One region of the Virgibacillus ainsalahensis genome, then DNA from elsewhere that is predicted to be linked to it. Evidence: a T-box and tRNA genes for the amino acid it is inferred to sense, from the RefSeq annotation. Region 1 holds a T-box; the other holds one or more tRNA genes.
The links. The T-box of region 1 lies ahead of alaS (alanine--tRNA ligase). A T-box ahead of a tRNA ligase gene usually reads a tRNA of that ligase, here a tRNA-Ala.

Region 1 (10,769 bases):
ATTCAACTCGCCCATGAAATAAAAAATAACGCAGCTACTGAATTACAAAATGATAGAGATTTCAGTTTTATTAGGTGCTTTGAAAATCAAATGCTTGATGTAATAATGGAAATTTTCACTAGAGCAAAAGACAAAGGGATTGATCTGAAAGATATGCAAGTCCTTGCCCCGATGTATCGCTCACAAGCAGGGATTACAATGATAAATAAAGAATTACAGCAGTTAATTAATCCTAAAACACCAAGAAAACGGGAGGTAAGGACAAAGGATGCTGTATTTCGTGTCGGGGATAAAGTGCTTCAGCTTGTCAACCAGCCGGAAAATGGAGTTTATAATGGGGATATTGGAGAAGTTGTGGCCATTTTTGAAGAAGATGAGAATAAAGAGAATGTAGAGCAGCTGGTTATCCTTTTTGAGGATAAAGAAGTGGTTTATGAACGCAAGGACTATGTCAATATCATGCATGCATATTGCATTTCCATTCATAAATCACAAGGCAGTGAATTTCCGATTGTTATTCTTCCTGTTGTTTCGGCATATAACCGAATGCTCAGAAAAAACCTGTTATATACTGCCATTACAAGAAGCAAGCAATCTTTGATTATTTGTGGACAGGAGCAGGCATTTTTACGGGGTATTCGAACAATGGATACAAATAAAAGGTACACTACATTAAAAGAACAATTAAAGGAAAGAATCCAAAACAATCCGGTGGTCCCTGGAGCGGGAAACGATGAAGAAGAAATAACACCATATGATTTCATGTAAAAATGTATAATTTATCTCTTATCGGGCAAGCATAGCATAATAATTTACTTTTTTGAGGTGTTATACGGATGATTATGCGATGCCCGAATTGCAACGGAAAGGATTTAGGAAAAATTGGTACACAGCAGTATTATTGCTGGACATGTTTCATTGAAATGTCTGTCGTCAATAATCAATTAGCTGTACATCAAGTGGAAGTGGATGGGTCATTAAGCTCTCTTGATGATTTGTTTTCAGATGAGGAGAGAAAAATACAATGGTAATCCTTAGCTGCCTAAGCAGGGTAATATTGTGTGCTAAGGAGAGATGGGATGTTTCGAAATAAAAAAGCGCTAAGTTTACTTTACTGGATTATCATTGGTATTCTTGTATTTCTATTCATCTATTTACTCTACAAGCTTTTTCCGTTGTATGGGTCTATTTTTTCCTTTCTTTTAAAACTGCTCTCTCCTTTTCTCGTTTCCTGTTTGATCGCGTATCTGATATATCCCGTCGTCAGCAAATTGCACAAGCTTAATATACCTCGAAGTTTTGCCATTCTTTTTATTTATATTGCATTCTTTGGTGGATCTGCTTATCTGATTTACCGTGTATATCCTGCGGTAGTACATCAGCTCCATGATTTAAATGAGCAGTTGCCGGTTTTTATCAACATGTATGAAGGTTTGATTTATCAATTATACGAATATACGTCTTTTCTTCCTGAAATGGTTCATGACAAAATGGATCAGCTTGTTACACGAATTGAATCAGGTTTGGGGAACATTTTGGAGAATTTGATTGGTGGATTTGCTCGAATTTTTGATATGATTATATTTCTTACTGTCATTCCTGTATTGGTGTTTTACTTTATTAAGGACTATCAAAAGATTAAAGGTTACCTAAAACATTTCATTCCTGCTAGATATCGGAAACAGACAAGTAAGATGATTTATGCAATTGATGAGAGTTTAGGGAAGTATATTCGCGGACAACTGCTTGTCTGTTTATTTGTGGGGCTCGCCTCGTGGATTGTTTTTCAAGTATTAAATATAAAATACGCATTACTGCTGGCGATTATTATGGGAGTAACAAATATCATTCCTTATTTTGGGCCAATTATCGGGGCGTTACCAGCCGTGGCAATTACGTTTACCATGCCTGGACATCAGGTGATCTTTGTTATATTAGCCATATTTGCGATTCAGGTTATTGAGGGGAATTTATTAGCTCCATATATTGTAGGAAAAAGTATTAATATACATCCAGTTGCGATCATATTCGCACTATTGCTCGGTGGCCAATTATTTGGCGTTGTAGGATTGATTGTCGCTGTGCCATTGCTTACCATTATGAGAGTTATACTAAATCATATGAGAGTATATAAAAGTTATAATTGACATTGGACTTAAAGTTTTTTATAATATCGCTAAATAGCTATAGTCGAAAAAGCGCCGAAGGTTATAAGTACATGAGAAACGATTTTCAAGAGAGGGATTTCCAATCGGCTGAGAGAAATCCTAAATGCAGTTTCATGGAAAGCTAAACTGGAGTACGGTTAATACCCGTCGGTTTCATACCGTTACCATGGATAAGTGGTGAATGATTTTTTATTATTCATAAATAGGGTGGTACCGCGATACAATCTCGTCCCTGCATATGCAGAGATGGGATTTTTTATTTGGTCAGGAAACGTATATGTTAGGCTTAGGAATTGAAGGAGGACAATTAAATGAAACGGCTAACATCAGCAGAAGTAAGACAAATGTTTATTGATTTTTTTAAGGAAAAAGGACATCGTGTGGAACCAAGTGCATCACTCGTTCCTAAAGATGACCCCACTCTTCTGTGGATAAACAGTGGGGTAGCAACATTAAAAAAATATTTTGATGGTCGTGTTATTCCCGATAATCCAAGAATTGTCAATGTACAAAAATCAATCAGGACGAACGATATTGAAAACGTGGGCTTTACAGCAAGACATCATACTTTTTTTGAAATGCTCGGGAATTTTTCAATCGGTGAATATTTTAAAGAAGAAGCCATTGAATGGGCCTGGGAGTTTTTAACGAGTGATAAATGGATCGGCTTTGACGAAACTCTATTATCTGTAACCGTACACCCGGAGGATGATGAAGCTTACAACATTTGGTTAAACGATATGAAAATTCCCAAGGAACGTATCATCCGTCTGGAAGAAAATTTCTGGGATATAGGAGAAGGCCCAAGTGGACCAAACACAGAAATATTCTATGACCGTGGTGAAAAATATGGTGACGATCCAAGTGATCCTGAACTGTATCCGGGTGGAGAAAATGAACGTTATCTTGAAATCTGGAATTTAGTATTTTCCCAGTTCAACCATAATCCGGATGATACGTACACACCTCTTCCAAAGAAGAATATTGATACAGGTATGGGGCTTGAACGGATTGTATCTGTGATTCAGGATGTCCCAACAAATTTTGAAACAGATCTTTTTATGCCAATTATCCGTAAGACCGAAGCACTTGCAACAGAGCAATATGGCAAGAACAAAGAAATTGATACTGCATTTAAAGTAATTGCAGACCATATACGTACGGTTAGTTTTGCGGTAGGTGATGGTGCAGTCCCTTCTAATGAAGGAAGAGGGTATGTATTAAGAAGACTACTACGCAGAGCTGTTCGTTTTGCAAAGGAAATTGGCATAAACAAACCGTTTATGTATGAATTGGTTCAAACAGTGGGGGAAATTATGAAAGACTTCTATCCAGAAGTGCTTAAACAAGCGGACTTTATAGAAGCGATTGTAAAAGGGGAAGAAGAACGTTTCCATGAAACGCTAAATGATGGCTTGGAGATATTGACTTCCATCATGGAAAAAGAAAAAAAGAAAGGTAATAATGTCTTTCCAGGTGTAGAAGTTTTTCGCTTATATGATACCTATGGATTTCCTAAAGAACTGACGGAAGAATATGTGGATGCGCAGGGTTTTACCATTGATGAAGAAGGATTTCATCAGGAAATGGAAAAACAGCGTGAACGTGCTAGAAATGCCAGGCAGAAGGTTGATTCCATGCAAGTACAGGACGGGGTGTTAGGTGACATCGAAGTAGAAAGTGAATTTGCAGGTTATGAAATGTTGGAAACAGAAACTGCAATTGGTGCACTCATTGATGGCAAACAAGTGGTGGAAGCAGCTGATACAGACAGTGAGGTATTCTTATTCTTGAAGGAAACACCATTCTATGCAGAAAGTGGTGGACAGGTAGCGGACCAGGGTTGGATTTATACAGATAACGCATCTGCATATGTAGAAGACGTGCAAAAATCTCCGAAGGGGCAGCATATTCATAAAGTTTCTGTAAAGGATGGAGTTTTTCACACAGGAGATCAGGTGAAAGCGATTGTCGATAGCAGGTTCCGTACGACGGTTATCAAAAATCACACAGCTACCCATTTGCTTCATCAGGCACTGAAGGATACACTTGGCGATCATGTCAATCAGGCAGGGTCACTTGTAATGCCGGATCGCCTGCGTTTTGATTTTTCACATTTCAGTGCAGTTTCAAAAGATGAGCTGGAAAGAATTGAACAAATTGTAAATGAAAAAGTCTGGAACTCCATTTCACTGGTTATAAACCATAAAAAAATAGAAGAAGCAAAAGAAATGGGGGCGATGGCGTTATTCGGTGAGAAATATGGAGATATCGTCCGCGTGGTACAGATAGGTGATTACAGTATTGAACTTTGCGGGGGATGCCATGTTGGGAATACTTCAGAAATAGGTTTATTTAAGATTGTTTCTGAAGGAGGTATAGGAGCCGGAACAAGAAGAATTGAAGCCGTTACAAGTAAAGACGCCTATGAATTTTTAAATAATAAATTTGATTTGCTGCAGAGATCGGCACAATTAGTCAAGACACATGAAGAGAAGCTTCCAGAACGGATTGATAGCCTGTTTCAGGAAATAAAAGCCTTAGAAAAAGAAAATGAATCATTAAGAGCTAAAATGTCTAACCTGGAAGCTGCATCCATATTGGATAGAGCTGAATCAATAAATGATGTACAGTTGTTAGCGCAAAAGGTCAATGTCAAAGATATGAACCAGTTAAGAAATATGGTGGATGAATTAAAACAAAAGCTTGATTCGGGTATAATATTGTTAGCAGCTGAAAATAATCAAAAAGTACAACTGGCAGCGGGAGTTTCCAAAGATTTGATTGAACGGGGACTTCATGCAGGTAATTTGATTAAGCAGGCAGCTTCAGTTTGTGGCGGCGGTGGGGGCGGACGTCCCGATATGGCCCAGGCTGGGGGAAAAAACCCAGAAAAAATAGAAGAGGCACTGCAATTCGCTAAGCAATATGTAACAGAAAATGTGAAATAAATTCAAAGTTCATCACATGTTGGATGAAAAAGATATAATAAACTGCGGAAACATGTTAGAATAAGTTAAAAAGGTAACCCAACATTTCCAGTAAAAAAACGCTGCCATTTGCTAATTCTAATTAGGTAAATGACAAGTTATTCTAAGAACGAGGTGTCACTATGAGCTCTATTGATAAAACGATGAAATTCAATTTTTCAGAGGAACCATTTGATCAGGATATTAAAGAGATCCTCTTTACTGTTCATGAAGCATTGCAGGAGAAAGGATATAATCCAATTAATCAAATCGTGGGTTATTTGTTATCTGGTGATCCTGCCTATATCCCAAGGCATAAGGATGCTCGCAATTTAATCCGTAAAATTGAACGTGATGAAGTCATTGAAGAATTGGTGAAATTTTATTTAGACCAGCATAAGGAAAACAGATGAAAATCATTGGAATGGATGTTGGTTCGAAAACGATAGGCGTTGCGGTTAGTGACGCTCTTGGCTGGACGGCTCAAGGGTTAACAACAATCAAGTGGAATGAAAATGAACTTAATTCTGCAGATGAAGAACTAAAAAAAATAATAGTTGAGCATGAGATAGGGAAGGCTATTATTGGATTACCGAAAAATATGAATGGCACGATAGGGGAACGCGGGGAAGCTTCGCAAAGATTTGCAAAGCATATTGAAGCTGTCTACAATATCCCAACTGTTCTATGGGATGAACGATTAACAACAGTTGCTGCAGAACGGGTACTATTGGAAGCTGATATGAGCAGAAAGAAAAGAAAAAAAGTGATTGACAAAATGGCTGCGGTCATGATATTGCAGGGGTATCTTGATCAAAAGTAAAGGAGTGACATAATGGCATTGGAAGAAAAAGAACGAATCATCATTCCCGATGAAAATGGCGAAGAACATTTATTTGAAGTTTTGTTCACGTTTGATGTAGATGAAACAAATCATTCGTATATTGCTGTAGTACCAACAGAGCAGTCAGAAGAGGAAGAAGTTGAAGTATACGCATTTCGCTACGAGGAAAAAGCTAAGGATGACGATGATTTATCGCTTTTTCCAATTGAATCGGATGAAGAATGGGAAATGGTTGAAGAAATGCTTCATACATTGGCAGATGAGGAAAACGATGCATGATTATAGCATATTGCTGGATTAGCTGATGTCAATTGACGGCATCAGCTTTTCTTTTTTAAGAACGAGGGTCTCATGTAAAGCCAAATTTTCAGCAAATGTTTCTAACTGAATCAATGGAATATCCTGCTGACTTTTAGTATAATATATCGAATGAAAGGGGGATAGTATATGTCCAAAAGAAAAAAGAAAAGCAAGTATAAGGACAACCTCATTTCTCGAAGCGAGGAAGCAAAAACGGTACGAAAAATTGCAACAATTGTATTTATCGCATTAATTATTATTATTGTGATTGGAAGTATTTCACTATTTTTGTATATTAAATCTGCGTTAGAACCTGTCGATCCGGACAGTGAGGATGAAGTGAAAATTGAGATACCCATCGGTTCGTCTTCATCCACGATTGCTTCTATTTTGGAAGAAAACGGGCTAATCAAGGATGCTCGTGTCTTTCGCTTCTATGTTCAATTTAATAATGAATCTGACTTTCAGGCGGGAGAATATACTTTTACACCATCCATGAATGTAGATGAACTTATTCAATCAATCAAAAATGGTCGGGTGATAGCAGACCCAGTTCATACAATAACAATTCCGGAAGGTCTTTCCATTGACCAGATAGCTGAAATTTACGCAGAAAATCTGCATTTCAGTAAGGATGAATTTTTGGATAAGGTAAATGATACTTCATATATTGAACAGTTAATTGACGAGTATCCGGATATATTGTCAGATGATATTTTGGATGAAGAGATCCGGACACCTTTAGAAGGCTATTTATTTGCGGCAACCTATGATTTTTACGAAGAAGAGCCGGGGATTGAATCAATTATTGAAAAGATGCTTACACAGACAGAAACTGTGGTGTATTCCTATATCGATGAAATAGATGAGCAGGGACTTTCCATTCATGAGGCTGTCACCTTCGCGTCTTTAGTGGAAATGGAATCAGGAGAAGTAGAACAGCGTAATGAGATTGCAGGTGTGTTTTATAATCGGATGGAAGAAGACATGCCTTTACAGACAGATCCCACCGTTTTATATGCTTTAGGTGAACATAAAGATCAGGTCTTGTATGAAGATCTGGAAATTGAATCCCCGTATAATACGTATGTAATTGAAGCCTTACCAATTGGACCAATTGCAAATTATGCGGAGAGTTCGCTGGAGGCGGTGGTTAACCCGAGTGAATCGGATTATTTGTATTTCCTTCATGACGACAAGGGGAATATTCATTATGCTGAATCGTATGATGAGCATTTACAAAATAGAGAAGAACATATGGATTAAAACGCAAAAGAAATGTGAGACAGGTTCGCATTTTCCATTTTTAGCAGGTAATCATATAAAACTTCCCTATTAACTCAAGGCTTGACGATAAGCCAGGTTTTCTAACTATGTTTATAAAAATGGGGGAAACATATGGATCAAAGATTGACAAATTATTTAACTAGTCTGCTTCCTCCTAAGGAAGATTGGGTCTCACAAATGGAGGAGCAGGCTAAAGAAGAAAGTATTCCAATCATGGACCCGGTAAGTATTAATTTCATGATGCAGTTAATAAGATTATTGAAACCAAATAGAATACTTGAAATTGGAACAGCAATTGGTTATTCTGCATTACGTATGGTTGAGGCAAATCCAAGTACATCGATTGTCACAATTGAAAAAAATGAAGAAAGATACGTGCACGCGCTTGAAAACATAAAAGAACAAAAGAAAGAAGAGCGGATAACTGTTATTCATGGGGATGCATTAGAAGAATTGAGTGAAATGACAAAATACAATCAACGATTTGATCTTGTTTTTATTGATGCTGCAAAAGGTCAGTATAAACACTTTTTTGAACTTGCAAACCCATTGTTAGTCAATGATGGAATCATTATTTCTGATAATGTATTGTTCAGAGGACATGTAGTCAATCCGGAAAATGCGCATGCAAGACACAAAAAAATGGTTGAAAAAATAAGAAACTACAATGATTGGCTGGCAAACCATCCAGAATTCCTCACTTCCATTGTACCTATCGGGGACGGAATAGCAATCAGTCTAAAAAAAGAATAGGAAGGAGTAGGATATTTCATGCGCGATAAACCAGTTGTTATAGGTGTTGCTGGTGGTAGTGGAAGTGGGAAGACATCTGTCACTCATTCCATCTGCAAACGTTTTTCTGATCAGACAATTCTTGTTATTGAACAGGATTATTATTATAAAGATCAAAGTCACCTGCCTTTGGAAGAAAGATTAAACACAAATTATGATCATCCACTTGCGTTTGATAATGATTTATTGATTGAACATCTTCATGAATTATTACAGCATAGATCAATTGAAAAACCTGTGTATGATTACCGAATACATACGCGATCTGATAAGGTGATTGCGGTAGAGCCAAAAGATGTTATCATTCTAGAGGGAATTCTTATATTAGATGACCCCAGACTAGTTGATTTAATGGATATAAAAGTTTTTGTAGATACAGATGCCGATGTTCGAATCATCCGTCGCCTTTTGCGGGATATAAAAGAACGGGGCAGAACATTGGATTCTGTAATTGAACAATATACCAACAATGTTCGGCCATCCCATTTACAATTTATCGAACCAACCAAGCGTTATGCGGATATTATTATTCCAGAAGGTGGACAAAATCTTGTAGCAATTGATATTATGGCATCCAAAATAGAAACAATTTTGTCTAAAAACCGTGATAAATAATTGATGAAAAGTATTGAAAAGTTAAGTGAATTCTGCCATAGTATTGTTTATATATTTAATAAATATGGTTAAATGGGCATTCGAAAGTATTGCTCATTTTATCTATGGAAAGATAAAAAGGAGTGTATGTAAAGATGGCAATAGAGAAAAGTTATTACATGACAGATGAAGGATTAGAAAAAATGGAACAGGAACTCCACTTTTTAAAAACGGACAAACGGCAAGAAGTCGTAGAGCGTATAAAAATAGCACGTGACTTTGGAGATTTATCGGAGAATTCCGAGTATGATGCAGCGAAGGATGAACAAGCATTTGTTGAATCTCGAATTGCACAAGTTGAAAAAATGATTAGAAATGCAGTTATTATAGAAAATGATAATGAGAATCAAGATGTGGTTGCGCTAGGTAAATCTGTAACATTTAAAGAAATCCCTGACGGAGAAGAAGAAACTTATACAATTGTAGGAAGTGCAGAGGCTGACCCATTCGAGGGGAAAATTTCAAACGATTCACCAATGGCTAAAAGTTTGTTAGGCCATGAAATCGGCACAGAAGTCTCCGTAGTAACACCGGGTGGCGATATACAGGTACAGATTGTAAAAGTCGATTAGATGAAATAAAAAAGCGGGAAATATCCCGCTTTTTTATCTATCTGGAAAAAGATGGTAATCAACAGCTTTACATAGTCAGTAACATTTTAATGAATCGGTGAAACTTTTAGTATGTAAATTTATAACAATAATATGGTATTATAGTAGAGAAATAACAGGGAGGGAATATCAATGAGTCCATCAGACAAAGGGTCACGCTTGAATAAATTTGAGAAACGCAGAAAAAACACCAAATCAATCTCCGTTTTGCTCATAATCAGTGGTATTCTACTTCTCATATTAATCGGTTTATGGATTTTTGGCGGCAATGGCAATAATGAGGAGTCATCATCTGAGGATGCAAGTGAAGAACAATCATCAGACTCTGGTTTTATCATTAATGATGATACTGATGATGAAGAGTCAGCTCAGGATGAAGAAAATGCTTCTCCAGATGGGGAAGAATCAGAAGAAGAGGAATCAAATGATGAGGAATCGAATGAAGAAAAAAACCAAGATGAGGAGAATAATGACAACGTAGAAACGGAAGAAGTGGAACCATCAGGAGAAAATGTCAAAGAGGCATACACTGGTAATTGGGACCCGATTGGAACGGAGCAACAAGGCTCGCATACTACGAATTATAGTGACGGTTCCCAGGACCGGATTGAAATTGCTGAAGCGGCAGGAATGGTTACAGGCCTAAATCCGGATGACATGATAACCCATTGGGTTGGAAACGACAATAGTCCACAAAAGGTCAGGACAACAGTGGCAAGCAGTGATTTATCCGAAATTTACCGTGTGTTTCTTACCTGGGTAGATGGCGAGGGTTGGCAACCGACAAAAGTTGAAGAATTAAATGAATTGAGTCAATAAGGTAGCGAAGCAGGAGGATGTAAGATGACAATTGGAATTATTGGGGCAATGGATGAAGAAGTGGCTTTATTAAAAGATAAAATGACAGACAAAAAGGAAACGACAGTTGCCAATTGTCTGTTTGTAGAAGGTAAACTCCATGAAAAAGACGTAGTATTATTAAAATCCGGAATAGGAAAAGTGAATGCAGCTATGTCAGCCACTATTATGCATGAGCGTTTTTCACCGTCTCATGTAATCAATACTGGATCTGCAGGAGGATTTGCTGAGGGGTTGGAGATTGGAGATATTGTTATTTCTACTCAAGTTGTTTACCACGATGTAG
Region 2 (10,769 bases), 1.1 Mb from region 1:
TCAATGATTCGATTAGCCTCGCACCACCAATCCACTGTGCTGCCATCGCGGAGAACAAAAAGATAATAATACTAACAGCTGAAAACAATACCACCCATTTGGACTGATACCGTTCCTTTAAAAAATCCACCATTGTAACTGCTTTATATTTTCTTGTTACAATCGCAAATTTTTTACCTAATACCATCAAAATAAAATAACCGGTAGCAACCTGTGACATTGCCAGCAATACCCAACCGAGTCCTTCAGTATATGCAGTACCTGGCCCACCAATGAAACTGCTTGCACTGCCGTATGTAGCCGTCATTGTCATCGCTAGAACAAATCCGCCCAAACTTCTTTCACCTAAAAAATACTCCTCAAGGAACGAGCTGGTAGACCGGACTCGCCTGCTTGCCAGTATACCAATAGCAAACATAAGGACTAAGAACCCAATTAACGGAATAATCGCCTGCCAGTTCATTTATTTTCACCTTCATCAAAGGGTACTTCCACAAAGAATTTTTTTACAACAATTGTAACAAGCACAGCCATTACCACAAATCCAATCACACAACTATAAAAAAACCATGCTGGTAAACCAAAAATATATGCATATTCCCTAGGGTCCTTGCTTCCTAATCCATAGGCAAATCCATACCACCATATAAAATTGAAAATGACTAGCCCAACACCAATCAATGCTTCCCGGTTGGCTATTTTATATCGATAATCATTATTATTTTGCAGGTCATTCTTCAACTTTCTTCCCCCTTAAACGTCAAAAACTGCAATAGCTTATTTCTATTAATATAACGTAAGGAAAGGTCACTTGTAAATATTTGAATATTATAAAATATAAATCCGCGTGATTTAGATTAGAAAGTTTTGCAGAAGAAAAAGGATTCAGAGCATCTTTCCATCCCTGAATCCTTTCCTTTCCATTAAATTCCTTAATTTTTCAAGTCTACCTTCAACACTTTGTCCTTAACATCTACCATCTCAAAAGTCTTAGATGCTTCCCCATTTGTTACAACAAGCGTAACCTCTTTTTCTTTTAAAATATCAACCTGTTTTTTATTCAGCAATAATTTCCGCTGTTTCTTCTCATTGTAAATATCGATTACAACTTGAACTCCATGATCAAGTACTTCTAAATCCTTTGTATGAACCGTAGCTGTTCCGTTATTTTTCTTCGGCTCAACTTCTTTCACCGGTTGTTCTTCTCCCGGATTGCCAGGTTCTTCATTTGTTTCCGTGATTCTACCTTCTGATCCATAGTCGATTGGATTGTCCTCGGAAGTTTGAAGGTTTTCAACAAAATCTACTGTGGCATCAATATCTGCAGCTCCCATGAACGATTTTTTCCCTAAATCTTTAATCGGACCTTCGGATGTACCCATGTAATTATTTACTGTCAATGTATACACTTCTTCTTCTTCAATTGATGTACCATCCGGAAATGTAATATCTACAACTTCATTCAATTCTGGATTCCATGTGTAATGCAATCCGGCAACACTGTAGTCAGGGCCATAGATTGGTGACAGCTGATCATTGATAATCGGGTAGAGATCTGCCCCTGTTATTTCAAATGTCATCAAGGTATTTCCAAATGGCTGAATATTGTACAGGTCACCCCAGGTAACCTCACCCGCCAGCAGGTCATCTCTGATCCCGCCACCATTCATCATCGCGAAGTCACTATCCATTGACCAATTCATACCATCTGCAATCAGATTCCCCAGTCCATGATCACCTTCATTCGTATAATCGCCTGTAAGATCTGCTGCATTATAACCAATAACCTGGTTCATGATCGGGGCAATTAAATCTGAATAGTGATCCAAGATCACAGTAATATTCTCGTTTGGCGTATAATCGTTCTGGTTCACGAACACTACCTCTGCTTCTTTTTCAACAATATCGCCTGTCCGACGATCAATTTCCAGATCTATATCCGCAAATGCTTTTCCATACTCAGAAGCTTGAACAATCAGTTTATTGTCCACCACCGCATCAACCACCTGATGATTATGCGCTGCAAAAATCACATCCACTGCATCATTCACTTCGTTTGCCATATCCGCTGCAGCACCTGTTGCACGCTTACCTGACTGATCTGCTGGCATATGTGCCAACACAATAATCGCTTCAATCCCCCGTGCAGTTAATTCTTCCACCGCATCATTCACTGCTTCTGTTTCATCCGTAAATGCAATATCCTGAATTCCTTCAGGCATAACCATGTTGGCAGATTCTTGTGTATTAACACCGATAAATCCAATCTCAGCTCCATCAACTTCTTGTACATGGTATGGAGGCAAAATTGTTTCCCCACTGTCTTGATAAACACAGTTCGCACATAATAAAGGAAAGTTCATGCCGTCATAATCATCTGTACCCAAGCCTTCTGGGTGCTCACCACCATCTGTCATACGAAGCAGCTCATCTGTACCTTCATCGAATTCATGATTACCAACCGTACCAACATCAAATCCCATCTCTTCCATAATTTCTACTGTCGGCTCATCCTGTAAGAGACCGGATACTGGGGAACTGCCGCCAATCATATCCCCGGCATGAACCAGCAAGGTGTTTTGATTTTCCTGCTCACGTTCTTTCATTGCTGCAGCTGTATAATCCATACGGCCAAACATATCTTCTGTGCCATTCCCATCCGGATCAAGCATATATTCCTGATCAATTTTCCCATGCAGATCATTCAGGCTCAATAATTGGACTTCAAGAATATTCTCACCCGGATCTTCCTCATCACTGGCAGGAGTATAACCATAAGATTCGGCTTCTTCGCTGCTCGAGAAAAATATCCTTTTTTCTACGGGAACATCTCCCCACGCATTCGGATTAACATATTCCATTGTGTCAGAATTCCCAACATATCTTAAAAATCCTTTTTGGTCATCATTTGCACGAAAAGCAAAAGGAAGTTCCAATAGCGGGTTTTCCTGATCCCATATCCCTAATTCTAAATCCTTTGCTTCTTTCACTGCATTTTGATATTCAGGGTACGCATCTTCATCTATTGGCGCGAGAAAGTATGTTGATGCATAACCTTCTTCTACCATTGCCAGATTAATATTTAACCCGTCTTCTTTGCGAATGACTTCTGCTAAAATTCTCCCATAGTCATCGGTCGGCTCTTCACCTATTTTCAGGTAGATTTCATCACCAGGCTGAATTAATTCACTGATATAACCTGTTGCCAGATCACCATAATATTTCTGATTCTCATTGATTTCAGCCCGGTCGGGGTCATCATTATGGGCTGCATATGTCTCAGCTGTATCCATATTCAGAAAACGTACACGGGTTTCACCAAATACTGGTGTTTCTACACGGATCGTGTCTCCGTCCGTAATTCTTTCCACCGTTGTTTCATATAGTCCTGCTGCAGATGGCGGTTCCGGCTGCTCTTTTGCTACTTGGAGGTCAGCTTGTTCTGTAGGGATAAGCTGATAGCTGTCGTATTGGCTTACAATAGCTGTCACGTCATACCACATCTCTGATTCTACCTGCTCCATTTCAAGCGCATTCTCCATGACACGCAAGGTAGCTCCATTAAAATCAGCATCTACGACAGAAACATTGTACCCACCGCCTGCTGGACTTTCCGGGATATTATTAATAAAACCATTCACCTGTACCCGTTCACCTTCATAAGCTTCCGCAACTTCCGGGTCCTGAAGATCTTCTAATGTAATCTCCGGAGCTTCCGGCAAAGTTTGCCCGTTTTCTACTATTTCCACCGTTGATGGAATAACTTCTTTCAATCCGTTGTAGGTATCCAGTTCCCCAGTAACCTGAACCCTGTCACCTTTTGTGAGCTCAGGTAAATCTCCTTGTTCATATGCAAAAAGATTGATACCACCAGTTTCATCCTGTATGTATGTCGTAAACTGTGATCCGTTACTAATGGCCTCACTATCAGCGGTTACAATCCCTTCCACCGATACAGCGGTACCATCACTTAATTCACGGGCATCAACAATTGTATATGCTTCCCCCGGCTCGCCCGGTTCCTCTGGAGGATCTGTTGGATTAACACCATCCATTATATGGCTACCTAAATATGCAAAAGTATTACTGGTATACTCAACCCACTGTGTTTCATTGTAGCTTTGGGCAGGTGCAGTCACAGAAGAGTCCCTTACCAACGTTACATCTTTCGCATAATCTTGACCTTCACCAATCAACCCTAATACATCGATAAGTTCCTCATTCTTTTTTAAAGAAAATGCATCGTCTCCATTAAAATTAATAACTGCTGAATTCTCCGCGTCTACCTGATTTAAGATTTCTTCGTCAGCATTGCTGTGTGCAAGGACAAAAACGTCACCATGTGCGAGCATCCCAGACATTTCAAGAGTTTGACTGGCTTCACTCGCTCCATTGCTATATAATTCTACCTGATAATCAGATAAATCTACTGAATCTCCTGTCCCGTTATAAATCTCAATCGCTTTATTAAAGGAACTTCCTTCAATATACTCGGAAATAAATAAATCCTTTGCCACTACATCCTTGCTTTCTGCAGATACTGCCACAGAAAAAACAGTAGAAAAGTTCATAAAAACAAGTGTAAAAACCAACAACACATTAAGCATCTTCATCTTCGTTGACTTTTTCATTTGTACCCTCCCCATATTTTCATAAATTCTGTGTCCCTATCAAAACAGGACACACTATTAATATGGCACATTATAAGGAGACAAACAATTAAGTTTTTGTAAAGATTAGTAGATTCCTAAAATTAATTATAAAAACAGTTATTTGGACCTATACATCTCTTTTATATTCACGGGAAATGAATAAAAGCGAACCGAAAATGGTTCGCTTAACTTATGAATCGAATGATCAATGGAAATCTGTATCTCTCTCCCTGATATGATCTTACTGCAGCCATGATCGTAAAAATCAAACCCATGATGCCTAATACAATAAGTACAACAATACCAATTAGCAGAAGTATTAATACCGTGCCAATAATACCGTAAATCGTATAGGATAGAAAGAAATTAAAATATTCCTTACCATGATAATCAACAAATTCAGATTGATCACGTTTCAATAACCAAACAAGCAAAGGGCCTAAAATCGGCAGAGGAAAACTAAGCACATAAATCAACATGGAAAATAGACGTTCATCATCCGTCGGCACACAAATCCCTCCCTTCTATATTTACTTATATTATTTATAACCGATATATATGTGAATTGGTAGTAAAATTAAATAATATTCTGGTTTCACAGGGAAGAAGGAGACATAGAAAAGAGACAGTATGTATACAGAAATACACACAGCCTCTACATCCATACAGCACAAGCATATCACGCAAAGACAAGGATACCCTCATTTTATTCGTTTTCTGTGTTCTTCTCTATAAATCCACGTAGAAAGTTATGGATTTCGTTAAGTGTCGGCCGCTGACCAGCTTCTTGCTGAAGACAGCGGTCAATGGTCTCTGCAAAAAATTCATCCACATCCCGGTGTACCTGTACAGATTTCGCCGGTCGCTCAAGCTGTTCATACCTTCCATCTTCAAAAGATTGGAACGGGCGCTTGCCTGTAGCTGCAAAAAAGAGTACTGCACCAATTCCCCAAACATCCGTTGCTGTTGTTAGAATATCACCACATGCCTGCTCTGGAGCCATATACTGTTTTGTTCCAACTCCTTTTTGAACCTCCCCCACAGAAGTAGCAAGATTAAGGTCGATTACCTTTGCCAGTGGAGGTTGGGAAATGATATTGGATGGCTTCAAGTCAAGATGTAAAAGATTGTTCAAGTGAAGATAATGGATAACCGAGCACAACTGCATGCCAAGGTGTGCCAATTGTTGGAGCGGAAGAACTTTGCTTTGATTCGTAAGATTTCTAATTAAATAAGATAATGTTTCACCTGTCAGCGTCTCCTGAATTAATACAGGGGTTGAACTGGTGAACATCTCATATCCCCGTACCAAATTCGGGTGGGAAAGTTTAATTAAATAGTCTCCCTCTCTGATGATCCTCCTCCTTGCGACTTCATTTTCCAACAACTCGGGTTGAAGGGTTTTTGCAATACACCCACAGAGCCGCTCCTCATCCCAGACATAATAAACATCACAGTCCTTCCCACGCCGCATATGATGGATGACTGTATAACCAGGGATGAGAGATTCTCCTTTTTGAATAGGCTCTGTATTTGCTAAACCTTCAGCAATCTTTGTCCGATCAACTATCATGGCATTATCAACTCCTATTTTGTTAATAAACATTCATCGCTATTTTCATCTACACCCGGGGCGTCTCTAAAGGTGGGGACCATGGCTAGAGGTTTCTTTTCCCCTTGCTGTGCTTCATAGAGTTTTGCATATTCTCCACCCTGCGTGATTAACTCTTCATGTGTACCGCTTTCTATCACCTCTCCACCTTCAAGGTACAAGATTCGATCCGCAGCAGCAGCACTTCTTAAGTTGTGCGTAATTATAAGCGTAGCCCTATCCTTCATTAGCCGTTTCATTGGATCCATAACACGTCTCTCAGAGCTGCTATCGAGCCCTTCTGTCGGTTCATCAAGAACCAGGACTGGCGCATTTCGTATCAGGGCTCTCGCAATGGCCACCCGCTGCTGCTGACCGCCGGATAGATTTCTCCCCTTTTGACCGACTGGTGTGTTGTAGCCATCTTGCATGGCCTGAATAAATTCATGGGCGTCGGCAGATTTGGCTGCATCAACAATCTCCTCATGAGTTGCCCCCGGCTTTCCATATGCGATATTCTCCTTTACCGTCCCATCAAAAATGAGCGATTCCTGAAAAAGCACAGCCACATTCTCTCTTAGTGAATCAAGTTTTAAACCTTTTAGCACATTTCCATCCAGAAGAATTTTGCCGCTTGTCGGGTCATAGAAGCGCATGAGCAATTTTACAATGGTGGACTTTCCTACTCCGCTCGCACCCACAAGTGCGACTGATTCACCGGGATCTATAGTCAGGGAAACATTGGAAAGAATTTTTTTCGATTTGCCGGGATAAAAAAAGGAAACGTTATCGAATGTAACGCGACCTACAGTATTGTCCAGTGCATAGGGAGATTCTTTTACCACTGGTTTTTCTTCCATAAATTCGATCACTCTTTCTGCACTTGCTGAGGCGGAATAGATTGTATTTAACAATCTGCTTAATTTGCGTACAGGGCTGTATAACTTGCTTAGAAGTGTTATAAAGGCGATAAGTGCACCCAGTGTGATTTCATTATTGAGGAGAAGCCAGGCGCCAACAACCATTACAACAAGCGTTCCCACCATTTCGATGAGACTTATTACCGGCGTAAATGCTGCTTTCAAACGTACTTTCAACATTTTGGCCTTAAAGCTACGCTGATTCTGCAAATCAAACCGCTCACCCTCTGTCCCCTGTCGGTTATATGCCTGTATTAATGCCATATTAGAAAAGCTTTCCTCAGATACGGCATTAATCGCTCCCTCTCTACGTGTACGTTCACGAGATGCCAACTTAATTCGTTGCGAGAAAAACCTGGTTACCACGTAGAACAGTGGAACAACAATTAAAGAAACCAAAGCTAATTTCCACTGCATGAAAAAAAGCATTCCAACAAAAACAATGAGTTGGCATATATAAGAAAGGGCTGAGGTAGCACCACTGATAACCAGGCGTTCAATAGAAGCAATATCACCGGAAATTCTTGAGATAATATCCCCTAGTTTACGTCCCTCGAAAAAACTTAGCGATAATCCCTGTAAATGTTCAAATAGACTTTTTCTTAAAGAGAGAACAAAATTTTCTCCTACCCAGTTGGATAGATAGGTTCCACTAAAAAAGAGCATGCCGCGGAGGAATGTTATTCCCAGATATGCGCAGACAATCCAATAAAGAGGACGAAGATCTTCACTTACCAGCACATGGTCGATAAATACTTGCAACAGCCAGACTGTTGCTGACTGAGCTATTGGTTGAAGGGCAATTAACAACAGACTTAACAAAATCCAAAAACGAAAGGAGCGGGCATATGGCCAAAACCTGAGGAATATCTCTTTCACCGGAACCGGGGGAGACTCAGCAATAAGATTATCATCAGCATTTTCTATCCTCCATAGGCTTTTAAAGCCTTGAAGAAATGGATGCTGCTTTTCCTTTTTCATTCGCCGTTTTCTGTTTTCCATCCATCTCACTCCTGAATAAAGCTGCGGCTCCCATTCGAAAGGAGCCGCTCGTCATTCCTGATTTGTACTTGTAAAGATTAAGAGTTACTGTTGCTGTAGCTGTTGCTATAGCTATAACTATTGCTTTCGCTCTCTTGGCTATAGCTCATGCTTGAAACATCTGTAGAAGCAGCCGGTGTTGCCACATCGAAATAAGTCATTTTTTATACCTCCTTTCAACTTACTTACAGTATCCACCATGCAGGTTAAAAACCAATTAACAGAACATTAGAAAACTATTAGAATAGCGTTAAGATTAAATAAGATTTATGTCAATTCGATGACTACTGAAATGAGAGTGCAAGTTTTACACTGTATTTAATTATCTTTGAAAGCGAAAATGTTTAAACAAACAGTATAAATTGATTCATTTCAACAAAATAATTGAAAAAATTGTAGTAAACGTATATAATATAATTTGTGCTTAAATAATAAGCCTTCGGGGCATTAGCTCAGCTGGGAGAGCGCTTCGCTGGCAGCGAAGAGGTCATCGGTTCGAGCCCGATATGCTCCATCTACTTAAAAACGCTTGCCCCTCAAGGGGATGGGCGTTTTTTGTTTATTAGAAAACTTGACTTTTATCGCGATAAATTCTTACTCAACTATATCCATGAAGATAGTTGCTATCTTGACTGCCAAAAAGTAAAAGAACTTCGTCCAGTGACGAAGTTCTTTTACTAACACCATTATTATTGCTTAACTTTCCGGTTCTCTCTAATAACTGGCATCGTTCCTGTTTCAATACCAAGTTCATGCAACCACCTGCGGTAAGCTATTGTTAATGCATCGCTCTTCAGATGCATTTCCATCTGTAAATCTAAAGGAAGCAGTTCAGGCTTTTGGCTTTCAACAATATCCAGATCCTGACTGAAAATCAAATCCTGGAATTCAACAAAAGAGTCATCCGATTTATCGAGGTCATAGTTTCTTGTAAGCAGCATAAATGCTTTCGATTTCTCTCCCTCTTCTTGAAGTACAGCTGTAAGTATTGTGAATTCCTCATCCGATCCTTCTGTCGTTTTTGTAAAACGGGCAGTGGTCGGGTTTAAAATTTGATACACATAATCAGCATAGCCACCTTTTGACCGGCCATCCGGATTTGGCTGGTAAACGGGTATTTTGCTTGTTATGTAACGATTATCAATAAAATTCACATCATAATCGACAACTTCAGCATGATCCTCATCACCTAACATCCCTTCATGCACAAACATCAAATGGGATACATCAAGAAAGTTTTCTATAATCCTTGGGGCATTCGCTTTTACATCGTATGGACCACAGATTACCGTCCGATAGCCTTCTTTTTCATTTTCCGGGTATTGGATTAGAGGCGCAGGCGCTTCACTCAAATTAACCCAGATTAATCCCAAATACTCTTCACAATGATAAACAGTTGCTCTGGCTTTTCTCGGAATTGGTCTATCACATGGAAGTGCAGGTATGTTGACACAGATACCTTCTGAATCATATTCCCATGCATGGTAGGCACAAACTAAATTCCCGTTCTTCACCTTCCCTAAAGAAAGAGCAGCTCCACGGTGAACACACAAGTCTTTAAACGCGTGTACTCCTTTATCATTTCGGAAAATAACCACTCGTTCGCCTAATACCTGTACTTGCTCTGGATCATCCTTGAGTTCATCGGCTTTAAAAACCGGGTGCCATTCATTATATAATCGATCTTGTTGCATGATTAAATCTCCCTTTACCAATAAATTTAATGTTCAAATCTGTGCACTAATGGTTTTGTTTTATTTAATTACTCTGGCAGCAGCATATTAAGAATTACTGCAGCTAAAGCTCCAACCGCTAATCCTGAAGAAAAAATATAATTTAATATATTTGGCATTTCATTTAATACTTCAGCTGGCAAAAACACAGTAAATAGTGTCAGCATAATCGGCAAGCCAACCAGAAGCATATTCCGTTCTGTAAACTGTATATCTTTTACTACTCGAAAACCGTTCATCATAATGACGACACATACAATCGCAAATACACTGCTGATGACTGCTGCAGGAATACTGGCAATGATATTCATTAATTTTGGCATCATGCCAAGGGCAATTAAAATTATCCCGCCGGCAATCACCGGGTTACGGCTTTTCACACCAGTTATTGCTACAACTCCAGCATTTGATGAATAGCCTGTAACCGGGGTTCCACCAAAGAGGGATCCAGCAAAACATCCTAAACCTTCCCCTGCAGCCCCACCATTTAACCGGTTTGTATCAAGCTTTTCATCTGTTACATTACTAACTGTAAACCAGGTGCCTGTTGTTTCAATCATAATAATAAAATAAATTATAACCATTGTAATGATTGCCTCTAGTTCAAAGACAGGTGTCCCAAATGCAAAAATACTCGGTAAAGCAAACCACCCAGCTTCAGCTACTGCAGAAAAATCAACCATCCCGAAAAAAGATGCCATAACTGTGCCAATCACTAAAGATAGAATGACAGAAGTCAGTTTAATAAATTTGAGATTGGTAAATTTTTCACCGAAATACATACATAGCACTAGTACAGACGCGGTTACAGACGCTACAGCAATATTACTGC

Region 2: it encodes a tRNA-Ala, which carries the amino acid that the T-box ahead of alaS (alanine--tRNA ligase) is inferred to sense. The anticodon was not compared.

The regions. Positions count from the first base shown of each region.
Region 1 covers NZ_AP043943.1:2,035,917-2,046,685, reverse strand. The annotation lists gene recD2 (SF1B family DNA helicase RecD2) at 1-768, shown strand, start outside; gene ACZ427_RS09995 (hypothetical protein) at 843-1,031, shown strand; gene ACZ427_RS09990 (AI-2E family transporter) at 1,080-2,147, shown strand; T-box leader at 2,193-2,405, shown strand; gene alaS (alanine--tRNA ligase) at 2,480-5,119, shown strand; gene ACZ427_RS09980 (IreB family regulatory phosphoprotein) at 5,281-5,550, shown strand; gene ruvX (Holliday junction resolvase RuvX) at 5,547-5,960, shown strand; gene ACZ427_RS09970 (DUF1292 domain-containing protein) at 5,973-6,260, shown strand; gene mltG (endolytic transglycosylase MltG) at 6,429-7,547, shown strand; gene ACZ427_RS09960 (O-methyltransferase) at 7,680-8,321, shown strand; gene udk (uridine kinase) at 8,340-8,975, shown strand; gene greA (transcription elongation factor GreA) at 9,110-9,586, shown strand; gene ACZ427_RS09945 (YrrS family protein) at 9,758-10,444, shown strand; gene mtnN (5'-methylthioadenosine/S-adenosylhomocysteine nucleosidase) at 10,469-10,769, shown strand, end outside.
Region 2 covers NZ_AP043943.1:3,142,361-3,153,129, forward strand. The annotation lists gene panF (sodium/pantothenate symporter) at 1-463, opposite strand, end outside; gene ACZ427_RS15510 (YhdT family protein) at 460-741, opposite strand; gene ACZ427_RS15515 (5'-nucleotidase C-terminal domain-containing protein) at 933-4,631, opposite strand; gene ACZ427_RS15520 (DUF4870 domain-containing protein) at 4,838-5,161, opposite strand; gene ACZ427_RS15525 (serine/threonine-protein kinase) at 5,359-6,225, opposite strand; gene ACZ427_RS15530 (ABC transporter ATP-binding protein) at 6,240-8,165, opposite strand; gene ACZ427_RS15535 (hypothetical protein) at 8,243-8,365, opposite strand; tRNA gene ACZ427_RS15540 (tRNA-Ala) at 8,646-8,718, shown strand; gene ACZ427_RS15545 (aromatic ring-hydroxylating dioxygenase subunit alpha) at 8,894-9,898, opposite strand; gene ACZ427_RS15550 (nucleobase:cation symporter-2 family protein) at 9,967-10,769, opposite strand, start outside.